Regions from separate parts of the Paramixta manurensis genome, predicted to be linked through region 3. Evidence: predicted binding sites of a transcription regulator. Region 3 holds the regulator's gene; each other region holds the start of a gene.

Region 1 (4,737 bases), 2.0 Mb from region 3:
CGGTTTCTTGAGCAAAATAAAGCCCATCGTTTTATTGCCTCATGGTTTTTTCCGCACCCGGTCTCGGTGGCGATAACGCATCATAATCAAGAGATTGGGCGCGTTTGGTTAACCGGTAATGCGGAAACCATTATTCGCTATATCTACCTGGTCATCAGTTGGCTGATGGGCAGCCTGTTATTCACCGCATTATTCGCTTCAATACTTTCGCACCGTATGCATCAGGGCATCTTGCGTGGGCTACAGAACATTGCCAGCGTGGCGCATGATGTGCGGGCCAGGCGGATATTTACGCAACGCGTTCCCGGTTCCGACATTGCTGAACTGAACAAACTCAGTAGTGATTTTAATGGCTTGCTGGATGAAATGGCGAAGTGGCAGCAGCAAATGAAACGCCAACATGACTCGCTGGCTTTCCAGGCCTCTCACGATGCGCTGACTCGGTTGCCTAATCGATTGTTCTTCGAGCGCGAATTAAAACGTTTACTCAGCGATCCCAGTCTGCGCAGGCGCGCGGCGGTGCTATTTATTGATGGCGACCGGTTTAAACAGGTGAATGACACTTATGGCCATGCGGCGGGAGATGACGTTCTGGTCGAGACGGCCCGGCGTCTGCGTGCCAATTTGCGGGCCAGTGATTTGGTGGCCCGGCTCGGTGGCGATGAGTTCGCAGTGTTACTGCACAATATCGATCGCGCGGAGCAGGCCGCGCAAGCGGCGCATCACTTAATTCTCGCAATGAGAGAACCGATTTTATTACCTGGCGGAGAAGCGCATTTCCAAACACTGAGCATTGGTGTGGCGTTGGCGAAAAACCACCATTCGCCTCAGGCGCTGTTAGCACAGGCGGATGCCGCAATGTACAGTATCAAAGCGCGCGGAGGGGGAGGATATTTATCGACCTCTTCCCTGCAGGCCAGTGAGAGTGCGTAACGGGGCGAAATCGCCGCCCCCAATACTAGATAAGCGGACAGCATTCGCCAGTGGTGCGTTGCGCATAGCTGGTGAGATTGTCGCTACAATCGAAGTTAACCCGCTGGCGCTGTAAAGTCTGACGGCGCATGGTGTGACGATAAGCGGTGGGTGTTTGCGAAAACTGGCGGCGGAATACGCGCGAAAAAGTTTGCTGCGAATCGTACCCATACTGCATGGCAATATCGAACACCGGGCGCTGTGTCTGGCGCAATGCTTCTGCCGCCAGTGTTAAACGGCGTTCGCGAATATAGCCGCCCAGCGTCTGCCGGGTTACTGCGCGGAACATCCGCTGTAAATGCCACTTCGAATAGCCGGATTTAGCGGCGACTTCATCAATCGACAACGTTTTATCCAGGTTGTCTTCAATCCAGTCAGTCAGAGAATGAATAATTTCGTTATGCATCATGACCACATCCTTCATCGTGAGGTTTTTAATATCGCGTTCTGATGGAGGAGGAGTATAATTCCTCAAGTTAACTTGAGGTAAAGAGCCAAATGAAAAAAGATCGCAACTACCCTAAACCGGTGCTTTCACCAGGCGAGGTGGCAAAACGTAGCGGCGTGGCGGTCTCCGCGCTGCATTTTTATGAGTCGAAAGGGCTGATTGCCAGCACGCGTAATGCCGGGAATCAGCGGCGCTATGGCCGCGATGTGTTGCGCCGGGTGGCAATTATTAAAATCGCCCAGCGGATTGGGATTCCCTTGGCAACCGTGGGAGACAGCCTTGCAGGAATGCCGACAGATAAAAGAATGTCGGTTAAAGAGTGGAATGCGTTAACCGCGCAGTGGCGCGCTGAACTGAATAAACGTATTGAAACGTTGACGCGATTACGGGATGACCTAGATGGCTGTATCGGCTGTGGCTGCCTGTCGATGCGTGATTGCCCATTACGTAACCCCGGCGATCGGCTTGCTCAGCAGGGAACCGGCGCGATTTTGCTTAACCCGGAAAACGATGAAGAGGCTTAACGTCTATACTGGCTGGTGTCTGCCACCATAAAGAGAAGCCGCATGATCACCGTTCACCACCTGAATAATTCCCGTTCACAGCGCGTGCTCTGGTTGTTGGAAGAGTTAGAGACGCCTTATCAGATTAAACATTATCAGCGCGAGAGCACAATGCTGGCGCCGGCGGCGCTGAAAAAAATCCATCCGTTGGGAAAATCCCCAATTATTACCGACGGTAATCGCGTCGTGGCTGAATCGGGGGCGATCCTTGAGTACCTTGCGGAACGCTATGACAGCGAATATCGCCTGACATTAAACGATGAAGAAGAACGGCTTCAGGCCCGTTATTGGCTGCACTATGCGGAAGGTTCGTTAATGCCGCTCTTGGTAATGAAACTGCTGTTTAGCCGCCTGGGCAAAGCGCCGGTACCGTGGTTACTGCGCCCGGTTGGCGCGGTGTTAGGTAAGGGCGTGCAGAAAGGCTATTTGGATAAACAACTGGCAACCCATAAGCAGTTTATTGAGCAACATCTGGCGCAGCACCCGTGGTTTGCCGGGGCGAATTTCAGTCTCGCGGATATTCAAATGAGTTTTCCGGTGCAGGCGCTCGTCGCGCGTGGCGGGCTGGCGCAGCAACCCGCTACGCAACAATGGCTGGAAAAGATAACTCAGCGTCCGGCCTGGCAGCGGGCGATCGGGCAGGGCGGTGAACTGGATCTTACCGGCGAGTAGTGCGGGCGCTGCCCGCCATGCCCACTTTGCTTTCCAGGCGCCGTTCGCGGCGCTCCCCGCGCAAGGTCATCATACCCACCTGGATCAATCAATCGGTAAATTTCCCGGTAAACAGCAGTTGAAAAGACTTGGTCAAAGGCAGGATAATCGTTTGCTTTTTTTAACGCATCCAGGGGCGTGGCGCGCAGACTTTCGCCAGATGACGAATTTTTGCGGGTTTCTATGCCGTTTTGAACGGTACTTGCGTGCAGTGAAGTAAACGTTTGCGTCTCATGCAATACCTGCGCATTGATACATGATAAGAAATTTCAGGGGTTATTTTTTATGTCGATACAATCCAAACCGGCCGGTGGCGCGTTGGATGCTTGGTTTTCTATCTCTGCACGCGGCAGTAGCGTACGACAAGAGGTTCTTGCCGGGCTGACCACCTTTCTCGCCATGGTTTACTCGGTGATCGTGGTGCCGGGAATGCTAGGCAAAGCCGGTTTCCCCCCGACTGCGGTATTCGTCTCGACCTGTCTGGTCGCCAGTTTTGGCTCGCTGATTATGGGGCTCTGGGCCAACTTGCCGATGGCGATTGGCTGTGCGATTTCCCTGACAGCGTTCACGGCCTTTAGCTTGGTGCTGGGGCAGCATATTAGCGTGCCGGTGGCACTGGGCGCAGTGTTTCTGATGGGGGTCTTGTTTACGCTGATTTCCGCTACCGGTATACGCGCCTGGATTTTACGTAATTTACCGATGGGCGTTGCGCATGGTACCGGGGTAGGGATCGGCCTGTTCCTGCTATTAATCGCCGCTGACAGCGTAGGGCTGGTGATCAAAAACCCGGCGCCGGGCTTGCCGGTAGCATTAGGGCACTTTACCTCTTTCCCGGTCATGATGGCATTGGTGGGGCTGGCGGTCATTTTTGGCCTGGAAAAACTGCGCGTACCGGGCGGTATTTTGCTGACGATTATCGTGATCTCACTATTGGGGTTGATTTTCGATCCGGCGGTACGTTTCCAGGGGCTGTTTGCTATGCCAAGCCTGAAAGATGATAGCGGTCATTCGCTGATGTTTAGCCTCGATATTTTAGGCGCGTTAAAGCCAGCGGTACTTCCCAGCGTACTGGCGTTAGTCATGACGGCGGTGTTTGACGCCACCGGTACTATTCGCGCGGTAGCCGGGCAGGCGAATCTATTGGATAAGGATGGGCAGATCATCAGCGGCGGTAAAGCACTGACTACCGATTCGGTGAGCAGTATTTTTGCCGGTTTGGTTGGCGCTTCACCGGCGGCGGTGTATATCGAATCGGCAGCGGGAACCGCAGCCGGCGGGAAAACCGGCCTCACCGCCATTGTGGTTGGTGTGTTGTTTATGCTGATTTTGTTTATGTCGCCGTTAGCCTGGTTGGTTCCGGCGTATGCCACTGCCCCGGCGTTGATGTACGTTGGCCTATTGATGTTGAGCAATGTGTCGAAAATCGATTTTAGCGATTTTGTCGATGCGATGTCGGGCTTGCTGGCTGCGGTTTTTATTGTTCTAACCTGCAATATCGTTACGGGCATTATGTTGGGTTTTGGCGCATTAGTGATTGGTCGAATTTTTGCCGGCGAATGGCGCAAGCTAAATGTGGGTACCGTGATTATCGCCCTGGCGCTGGTGGCGTTTTACGCCGGTGGCTGGGCGCTGTAAGGAAAAACGCCGGCGCGGCAAGCGCGCCGGGTTATTTCATTTATGTCGCTGTTACTGTTAACTGTTTTTCGAATTAATTCGGCTGCCTTTGTCGGGTTTTTCGACAGATTCATCCATAATTTTCCTAAACGCACATCCTGTTTTTAAACCATAGAGCGTTTTGTTTTACACTGCCGGTCAGGGATCGTATTGCTATGCGATTCAGTTAATGATTACCGCGCCTGTTGGAAGAGGCTTCAAGGACAGCATGGAAATTTTTTTTACAATACTCATTATGACTCTGGTGGTGTCGCTCTCCGGCGTCGCCGCACGTATTATTCCCTTTCAGATACCCCTACCGCTGGTGCAAATTGCGGCAGGCGCCTTGCTCGCCTGGCCCACTTTCGGTCTACATGTTGATTTTGACCC
Region 2 (4,737 bases), 2.2 Mb from region 3:
ATACGCCAGAGTGTGACAAAACTTACCGGTGAGGCTGAATCTGGCAATGAGTTACTCCAACTACATCCGGCTGCGGGGCGGCTGCGTTCACAAATGTATCGAGATATAGAGGCCTTTTCGGATGTAGAGCCTTTGATGGTCTGGTCTTGCGCCTTATCCCCGGCTGTTGAAAAATTACACTTATGGGAATATCAGCAGCATGAAGAATGGCGACAACTGCGTGAAATTCAGTTGAAAACCCCGGCCAGAGGTCCCTTTGCCATCCGGCTTACTAGCCTACCTTATGAAAAAAAGCACTCCTGATAATTTTCACCTTCACCATTAAACATAAAGAGCCCGGCACGGTGCCGGACTCTGTATTGAAGGGCTAAAACATTCCCGGTAATTACTTAGTAAAGATTTTACCCAGAATATCATTAACAAAGCCTACGCCGGGTATGGATTCAATAAAAGAACCGATGCTAGCGCCAATTTCTTTACCGAGACCGTCCTGGCCAATAATTTTACCGAGAAAACCACCCACATTTTCAGCAAAATCTGCAATAAAACCAGCACCAGAAACTTCCGCAATTTCTACAACTTTTAGTTCTCTCATCACAATTCCTTATGTTATTAATGGCAACAAATCATTAACCAATCCGGCCGTTATTTCTCATATACAAGGTAACAGAAAGATAAATTTCGTTACCCTAACGTCCAGTATTACAATCAATTATCTAGTGCCTTACTTCAATCGTAGAAGTGCGATAAAAGCGAAAAATTAATGCGAATATCGAGATAAACGTATACCGCTAAGGCCACACCTGACTGTCACGATAAACGACTTATCGGGTTAATGACCGTCAATAAACACAATCTTCAAAACAAACAATAACGCGACCACCACCACGCAGGGACTAATCTCACGCCAGCGCCCGGTACCCGCTTTCATGACACAATACGCAATGAAGCCCAGCGCGATACCTTCAGTAATTGAAAAGCTAAACGGCATCATTGCCGTGGTGACAAAAGCAGGCACCGCTTCAGTCAGATCGTCCCATTTCACGCGTGCCAGGCTGGATGTCATCAATACGCCAACGTAAATCAGCGCGCCAGCAGCGGCGTAGGCCGGCACCATTGCCGCCAGAGGGGAGAGAAAAATAACCAGCAAAAAGAGCAGGCCAGTAACTACCGCCATTAGCCCGGTGCGCCCACCCACCGACACGCCGGAAGAGCTTTCGATATAGGCGGTCACCGAAGAGGTACCACTTAGCGCCCCCGCAACCGAACTGATGCTATCCACATAGAGTGCCTGTTTCATTCGCGGAAATTTACCGTGCTCATCAGCCAGACCGGCTTTATCCGTCACGCCAATCAGCGTACCGGAGGAGTCGAAAAGATTAACCAACATGAAAGAGAAAATAACACCAGCCATGCCAATATTGAGCGCGCCACGCAAATCTACCTGCCCTAAGACCGGACTTATCGAGGGCGGTGCCGAGAAGACGCCAGTGAACTTCACATCGCCAATCGCCAGACCAATCACCGTGGTAACCACGATGGAGACCAAAACCGCCGCGTGAATATTGCGCGAGGCCAACACCGCGATAATGAAAAAACCCAATGCGCCGAGCAACACGCTATGAGAAGTCAAATCTCCCACTGACACCAGTGTCGCCGCGCTCGGTACAATAATACCGGCGTTTTTTAAGCCCATCATGGCGATAAACAGCCCAATGCCCGAAGTGATGCCAATACGCAAACTGAGCGGAATATTGGCAATCATCCAGTAACGCACGCGAAAAACGGTCAACAACAATAGTCCCAATGCGCCCCAGAAAATGGCCCCCATACCGATCTGCCAGGAGTATCCCATCGCGCCTACCACTACGAAGGCAAAAAAAGCGTTAAGGCCCATTGCTGGCGCCAGCGCAACCGGCAAGTTGGCAACCAGCCCCATCAGAATACTGCCGAAAGCGGCGATCAAGCAGGTGGTAACAAATACCGCCTGGGTATCCATTCCCGCCGCGCCGAGGATTTGCGGGTTAACGAAAACGATATAAACCATGGTTAAAAAAGTAGTAAAACCGGCAATCGCCTCGGTACGCACGTTGGTACCGTGCTCCTGTAATTTAAAAAGGCGTTGTAATAACCCGTGTTGACTCATGAGTGAATTCCGAACAGATAAAAAGTATCGCCGCGTATCCTGGCGATTCCCGAGGTTAACTACAATGATTTTTCGCAAACGATTGCGGTTTTTCTCTCGCCATTCCCTATTTGCACCAGCAGATTAATCATCGCAATCATCAGGCAGTCAGTTACAGTAGGTATGGAAATTTCAAACCTTAAGGATTCGATGCGATGCAGGTTCAGTGTGTGTTTTTTGATTGTGACGGTACGCTGGTCGATAGCGAATTACTGTGTACTCAAGCCTATGTAAACACCTTCGCTCAATACGGCGTCACACTGTCGTTGCAGGAGATGTTCGAAAAGTATAAGGGCGTCAAACTCTACGACATTATCGCCGATGTTTGCCAGCACCATCAAACTACAGTGCCGGTCGAAGCGTTGGAGAGCGCCTACCGCGCGGAAGTGGCACGATTATTTGACCAACAACTCAAACCGATTCAGGGAGCCAAAGCGCTACTGGAGCGCGTTAATGTGCCGATGTGCGTAGTCTCCAACGGGACGGTGAACAAGATGCAACATTCGCTCGGCTTAACCAATATGTTGCGCTTTTTTGGAAACCAATTATATAGCGGCTACGACATTGGACACTGGAAGCCAGAGCCAGAATTGATGTATCACGCCGCACAACAGATGGGCGTCGCGATTGAACACTGCATTTTGGTCGATGATTCAGAAGCGGGCGTTAACGCCGGTATTGCGGCAGGTATACCGGTATTTTACTTCTGCGCAGATGCACATAATAAACCGATCGATCACCCATTAGTGACCACCTTTGACGATATGACGCAGTTACCCATACTTTGGCAAGCGCGCGGGTGGAATATTACTGACTCATAATTAGAAAACGGGCGTCAATCCGCCCGTCGCCTTTATGCAATCAACCAATTGCGCCCAGCGCATCCTCGTTGCCTTGCCGCTTTGGCAATAGAAACAGCGTCGCCACAATATCCAGCAAGTAAATAAGCGCCAACAAGGTAATCGCGGCGCCAAAAGAGAGTTGCGACGCCAACAGGCCAATCACCAATGGGCCAAAACCGCCGACGCCACGCCCAAGGTTAAACAACACATTCTGCGCGGTGGCGCGTGCCTGCACCGGATAGATATCAGAAATTAACGCGCCGTAACCGCCAATCATCCCATTGACAAACATTCCCATCACCGCGCCGGTAAACAGCATAACGGTGGGATCTCTCAGTTGAGCATACACGATCACCATCACCACGGCGCCAAACTGATAGAGCAGGAAAATTTTCCAGCGCGCAAAACGATCCGCCAGCACGCCAAACAGCCAAATCCCAAATGTCATTCCCACCACGGTTACGGCTGTCCACATGCCGGATTTGGTCAGTGAAAAACCAAAGTTTGACGAGAGGTAAGCGGGCATCCAAATCATCAAACCGTAATAGCCAAAGTTTTGCACCGAACAAAGTATAAAAATACCCAAACTGGCTTTCGCCGTTTCAGCATCGCTAAACAGCCGTTTAAAACGTGTGGTGAAGGAGAGCGTCGGGCCATTTTTAACTTGCCGGGTAAACGCTTCCGGTTCGTTCATGCCACGACGGATGAAGAAAGAGAGTAACGCCGGTAACAACCCGACCAGGAACATGCCGCGCCAGCCAATAATCGGTAACAGAAATGGCGTGATAAAAGCGGCAAGTAACACCCCAAGCTGCCAACCAATACCAACCCAAGCCGAAGCGCGGTTACGTTTATTTGCCGGCCAAACTTCGGCAATTAACGCCATACCAATGCCAAACTCGCCGCCGAGCCCGACGCCAGCCAGCGTACGATAGATCAATAAATCCCAATAACCCTGCGCAATGGCGCACAGGCCGGTAAACACGGAGAACATCAAAATAGTAAAAGTCAGAACGCGTACCCGGCCCAGCTTATCGCTCAACTGCCCGAAAACCACGCCGCCAATCACCGCGCCAATCAGGGTCCAGGTTACCAGCGCGCCGCCCTGAGAAGGCGTCAACGCCAGTGAAAGGCTAATTGCCGGCAACATAAACCCGAGGATTAATAAATCGAAACCATCCATCGCGTAACCGCTAATCGCTGCCAGCATTGCTTTGCGCGGCGTCACCTGTCTCTGTTTATTTGAGGCCATTTTTTTATCCCTTTATCGTTAGCCGGTAAAATATAAAGGGATTGGAGCTGAAGAGCTATCATAACCACAGTTTCTTATGAGGGCGAAACCACTGGATTAGCCCTCACTCAGGCCGGATTGCTACCGCCTTTATCACCCGCTAACAACTTATCGAGTTGATCGCCGCCGACATGGCGGAAATCCTGCCCTTTGACGAAATAAAAGATAATTTCGCAAATGTTCTGGCAGCGGTCACCGATACGTTCAATTGCCCGGGCGCAAAATAACGCAGTCAACACGCTGGGAATGGTGCGCGGATCTTCCATCATATAGGTCATCAGTTGACGAACAATCCCTTCGTACTCCTGATCAACCTTTTTATCTTCGCGGTAAATCTGAATCGCCGCATTAAGATCCATCCGTGCAAAAGCATCCAGCACATCATGTAGCATCTGCACCGTGTGGTGCCCCAACGACTC
Region 3 (4,737 bases):
ATGAGAAATGGTTTAGCAGCCAGGCGCCTAGCAGCGGCGCCAGCGCGGGAGAAAGCGCCACCAGCGGCATAATGGTCGCGAAGACGCGATTGGCTTGTGGCCCGGCATAGCGATCAACCACCAGCGCTTGCCAACTTACCGCCGCCGAACAGACCCCGACCGCCTGGATAAAACGTAGCGCCAGCAGCAATGTGGCGTCTGTCACCCACAACATGCCTGCACAACCAACAATAAACAGACTTAACCCGGCGAGCAGAACGGGTTTGCGGCCAATGCGATCGGAAACCGGCCCCCAGATGAGTTGCGCACAGGCGAAACCGGCCAGGAAGATGCTCAGACTGGCGCTAATCGTACCGGGGTGCGTTTGCAAGTCCTGCTGCATCGCGCCGAAAGCGGGGAGATACATATCGGTGGCGAGAAAGCCCAACATGCTCAGTAGGGCGAGGTACAACAAAAATCCTTTCGATCTCATCATTAAACAACTCTTTTATTATTACAGGTGATTTTAACGCCGCAGAGTGTAAAGGGGTGCAAGAGTGCTTGTGAAACGCTAATATTTGCACATTGCTATCAAAAAAATTGCAGGCAAAAAATGTGGTCTGAATATTCTCTCGAAGTACTTGATGCCGTTGCGCGTACTGGCAGTTTTACCGCAGCGGCAAATGAGCTTCATCGCGTTCCCTCCGCCGTCAGTTATACGGTACGGCAACTGGAGGAGTGGTTGGCGGTAAGCTTGTTTGAGCGGCGGCATCGCGATGTGGTTCTGACCGATGCCGGCGCGCTATTTATTCGCGAAAGCCGTGGTGTTATCAAAAAAATGCTTGCCACGCGGCGTCAGTGTCAGCAGGTAGCTAATGGCTGGCGAGGTCAGTTGAGCATTGCGGTCGATAGGATTGTAAAACCACAGCGAACGCGTCAACTGGTGTTGGATTTTTACCGCCACTTCCCGGATATGGAACTGCTGGTTTCACCGGAAGTCTTTAATGGGGTTTGGGATGCGCTGGCAGATGGGCGAGTTGAAGTGGCTATTGGGGCAACTCAGGCCATTCCGGTCGGTGGCCGTTTCGCCTTCCGCGACATGGGCACCCTGAACTGGCGTTGCGTGGTAAGCGCCACACACCCATTAGCCAGCTATCGCGATGTGCTGGATGATGAAGTCATTCGCGCCTGGCCATCACTGGTACTGGAGGACACCTCACGCGCCTTACCGCGACGAACCACTTGGACGTTGGACAATCAGCGGCGTCTGGTGGTACCGGATTGGGAAACCGGGTTCGATTGCTTACAGGCCGGGCTTTGCGTCGGGATGGTGCCCGGGCACTTCGCCGCGCCGTGGTTAGCCGCGGGGCATTTGCATGAGCTAAATCTGGCGACACGTTTTCCCGACAGCCCCTGCTGCGTGAGTTGGATCGAGCAGGATACGTCTCCGGCGCTGACATGGTTATTGAGCTATCTTGGCACCGGAGAGACGTTGAATGAGGAGTGGTTACGTGAAGAGAAGGGAACCTAACGCCCATCGCGTCGTGTTGCGGACAGCGGCGCTGCCCGCAGCATTAAGCGTTACCGCCGGTAATCAAGGAACGGGCCATCGGCAACCGAGCGGCGCTCGACCAGATGGGGATGAACTTCAATAGTTTGCGGCTCTTCGCGTTTGTTGATAATACGGTCAAGCAGCATATCGAAAGCGGTTTCGCCTAACTGCTCTTTAGGCTGGTGTACGGTGGTCAATGCTGGCGCGAAATAACGCGCGTTGCGCACGTTGTCATACCCGATCACCGAAATATCCTGTGGGACGCGTAACCCCAGTTCATCGGCGGCGCAAATCGCGCCCATCGCCATAATATCGCCGCCGCAAAATACAGCTGTAGGCCGCTGTTTTTGCGAGAGAATCTGTTGCATAGCTTGGTAGCCTGATTCTGGCTCAAAATCGCCCTGAACAATCCATTCGTTGCGCACCGGGATATTCTCTTCAGCCAATGCTTTCAGAAAGCCGGCGTGACGACCGCCGCCGGTATTTCGCTCCATCTGGCCGGGAATCGCCCCAATATCACGGTGACCACGCTCAATAAGATAGCGACCTGCCAAATAGCCGCCTTCAAAAGCGTTATCCAGCACCGTATCGGTAAAGTCGCCGCGTGATTCGCCCCAATCCATCACCACCATCGGAATAGAACGGTTTTCTTCCAGCATTTTTAATAAATCGTTCGGATATTCCGAACACATTACCAGCAACCCGTCGACGCGTTTTTGCGCCATCATTGACAGGTAGGCCTGCTGTTTTTGCAAATCGTTATGCGCATTGCCAAGGATGAGAGTGTAGCCACGCTCAAAACAGCGGTTTTCGACCGCCTCAATAATTTCGGCAAAATAGGGCGCTTCGCTTGAGGTGGCCAACAGGCCGATCGACTTAGTGTGATTAACCTTAAGGCTGCGTGCGACCGCGCTCGGCGAATAGTGCAGCGCTTTAATCGCATCCTGCACCGCTTCCCGCGTCTCTTCGGCTACGAAACGGGTTTTATTGATGACATGTGAAACGGTGGTGGTCGAAACCCCGGCGCGTTTCGCCACATCTTTAATTGTTGCCATTAAAATGGTACTCCTGGTTTATCGCAACTGGCTGATAAACTGAATGTTAATCGTTTGCGTCAATTTAGCTTTTCGACCCGGCGTTATTCATGTTTTAGGGTGGCTTTCTGAGTCATATCAGGAAGGTGGAACACCGGGAACAGGCAGCCAACAACCGAATGCGACGGTTGTTGCGCAACGGAAAAACGAAATTCTATCAAGGCTGTGAGCATAAGACGAGATTTTTACCGGCAACTGTGCGAAAATCTATTCAATTACCCTTTGTAAGGTCTTTCAGGAGCGAAACATGTCAACCGATCTAAAGTTTTCATTGTTTACAACCGTCGCTGCTTTACTGGTGATTGTGGCTTTTAGCCTGACGGCGGTTATGCACTAAGCTGGCGAAAATAAAAAATCATTGATGAGCTGCACGCCAAATGTTGGGCATCCAACAAAGTAAGGTGCAGTTTTTTTATGTGCCGACACGCCCCTCGCTGCAGGCATCTTTGAACTATCACGCATAAGAAATGAACGCACACGCCTTCTTCGCTGATTAAGGACGACATACCCTGTCTGTTCCGGTTGGAAGCGATCACTCGCCCTCGACTTACCGGCAGCTCATTGGCTGCATTCTCTAACCTGAACAGGAGCAATCAATGCCTCTCAATCACTTTGTCACACTTGGACGTTCCGGATTGCGCGTTAGCCCATATTGTCTGGGAACCATGACGTTCGGTGAAGACTTCGGCTGGGGAGCCAGCCCCGAAGAGTCGTTCGCTATGCTTGATGAATATCTGGCGCGTGGAGGAAACTTCGTGGATACCGCCAATATTTATACTGCCGGTCATTCTGAGCAAATTATCGGAGATTACCTTACCCAAAATCGCGTTCGGCGCGATGCGTTGGTACTTAGCACTAAGTTCTATTGCAACCTGCACCCGGGCGATCCGAACGGCGGCGGGGCGGGGCGCAAAGCGCTTATCCAACAATGCGAAGCCTCTTTGAAACGGCTCCAGTGCGACTATATCGATATCTATTGGTTGCACAACTGGGATCGAACCGCGCCCATTGAGGAGACACTACGCGGTCTCGACGATCTGGTTACCGCCGGTAAAATTCGTTATGTCGGCTTCTCAGACATTCCCGCCTGGAAAACGGCCGAAGCGCAGATGTTTGCTCAATTTCGGGGATGGGCGCCGATTATTGCGCTCCAGCTTGAGTATTCGCTGCTAGAGCGAACAAGCGAGGGTGAATTGTTCCCGATGGCACAAGCGATGGGGATGGGGATCATGCCTTGGTCGCCCCTGAAAAGCGGTTTCCTGAGCGGAAAGTTTAGACGTGGCAACGCAGAGAATGTTGATACCAAACGTACCAATCTGGTTGGCGTGCCTGGTGAGGCGGATTACGACATTATTGAAACCGTGGTGGAGGTTGCCTCGCAACTTGGCGCCAGCCCTGCGTCGGTGGCTTTGGCTTGGGTCCGATCACAATCAGGCGTTAGTTCTACTCTGATTGGCGCACGGCGTCTTGACCAGCTTAAAGCCAATCTGGATTCTCTTGATGTGACACTCTCTGCTGAGCAGATGAGTATGCTAAGTAAGGTCTCCAGGCCGAAGCTGAATTTCCCGGCCGACAACAACGCCACCTTGGCACCAATGTTGGCGTTCTCCGGCATGACCGTCGATGGTAATGCCGTGCCGTCGTTCGAGCGGCGCTCTGATTGAAGCCAGTGAGAAGGGGCGTTGCTGCCGAAAACGGGTTATGACCTCAGGCGCATAATCATACCAGCGTCAAAAGCTATTTTGATGCTGGTGGCGTTAGCGAATGGTTTTTGGCGTCATCACCCGACGTGCGCCGACATAGTGCCGTTGCCAATAGTCTTCGGTGAGCTGGCTTATCTGAATATCTTTTCCGGTACGCGGCGATTGAATAAATTTGCCATTACCTAAATAAACCCCAACGTGGTCAGCGGCACCGCGGTTATTAATGCGGAAGAACACTAAATCCCCTTTTTCCAGCGATTGACGCTGTACCGGCGCGGCATCACGCAAGTGATACATCTCGTTGGCGGTGCGGGGGATCTTAAATTTAACCAAGTCTTTATAAGCGTACCAAACCAGCCCGCTACAATCGAAACCGGTATGCGGCGAAGTCCCGCCCCATTGATAAGGC

The links. The regulator PurR, encoded in region 3, represses purine synthesis genes. The targets are predictions, from matches to a motif close to CANGCAAACGTTTGCNTG.
Region 1: the regulator PurR is predicted to act here: its motif matches at 2,908-2,925, upstream of PMPD1_RS20235 (NCS2 family permease).
Region 2: the regulator PurR is predicted to act here: its motif matches at 2,218-2,235, upstream of PMPD1_RS22055 (NCS2 family permease).

What each region holds. Positions count from the first base shown of each region.
Region 1 is NZ_CP054212.1:4,198,883-4,203,619, reverse strand. Features, by position in the region: gene dgcN (diguanylate cyclase DgcN/YfiN) at 1-933, shown strand, start outside; gene soxS (superoxide response transcriptional regulator SoxS) at 959-1,381, opposite strand; gene soxR (redox-sensitive transcriptional activator SoxR) at 1,471-1,944, shown strand; gene PMPD1_RS20240 (glutathione S-transferase family protein) at 1,987-2,655, shown strand; gene PMPD1_RS20235 (NCS2 family permease) at 2,980-4,329, shown strand; gene PMPD1_RS20230 (Na+/H+ antiporter) at 4,577-4,737, shown strand, end outside.
Region 2 is NZ_CP054212.1:4,597,703-4,602,439, reverse strand. Features, by position in the region: gene PMPD1_RS22065 (4'-phosphopantetheinyl transferase family protein) at 1-303, shown strand, start outside; gene PMPD1_RS22060 (hypothetical protein) at 386-595, opposite strand; gene PMPD1_RS22055 (NCS2 family permease) at 833-2,146, opposite strand; gene yieH (6-phosphogluconate phosphatase) at 2,341-3,006, shown strand; gene PMPD1_RS22045 (MFS transporter) at 3,047-4,279, opposite strand; gene phoU (phosphate signaling complex protein PhoU) at 4,387-4,737, opposite strand, start outside.
Region 3 is NZ_CP054212.1:2,196,474-2,201,210, forward strand. Features, by position in the region: gene punC (purine nucleoside transporter PunC) at 1-475, opposite strand, end outside; gene punR (DNA-binding transcriptional activator PunR) at 593-1,510, shown strand; gene purR (HTH-type transcriptional repressor PurR) at 1,561-2,586, opposite strand; gene cydH (cytochrome bd-I oxidase subunit CydH) at 2,873-2,962, shown strand; gene PMPD1_RS10695 (aldo/keto reductase) at 3,222-4,289, shown strand; gene PMPD1_RS10700 (C40 family peptidase) at 4,383-4,737, opposite strand, start outside.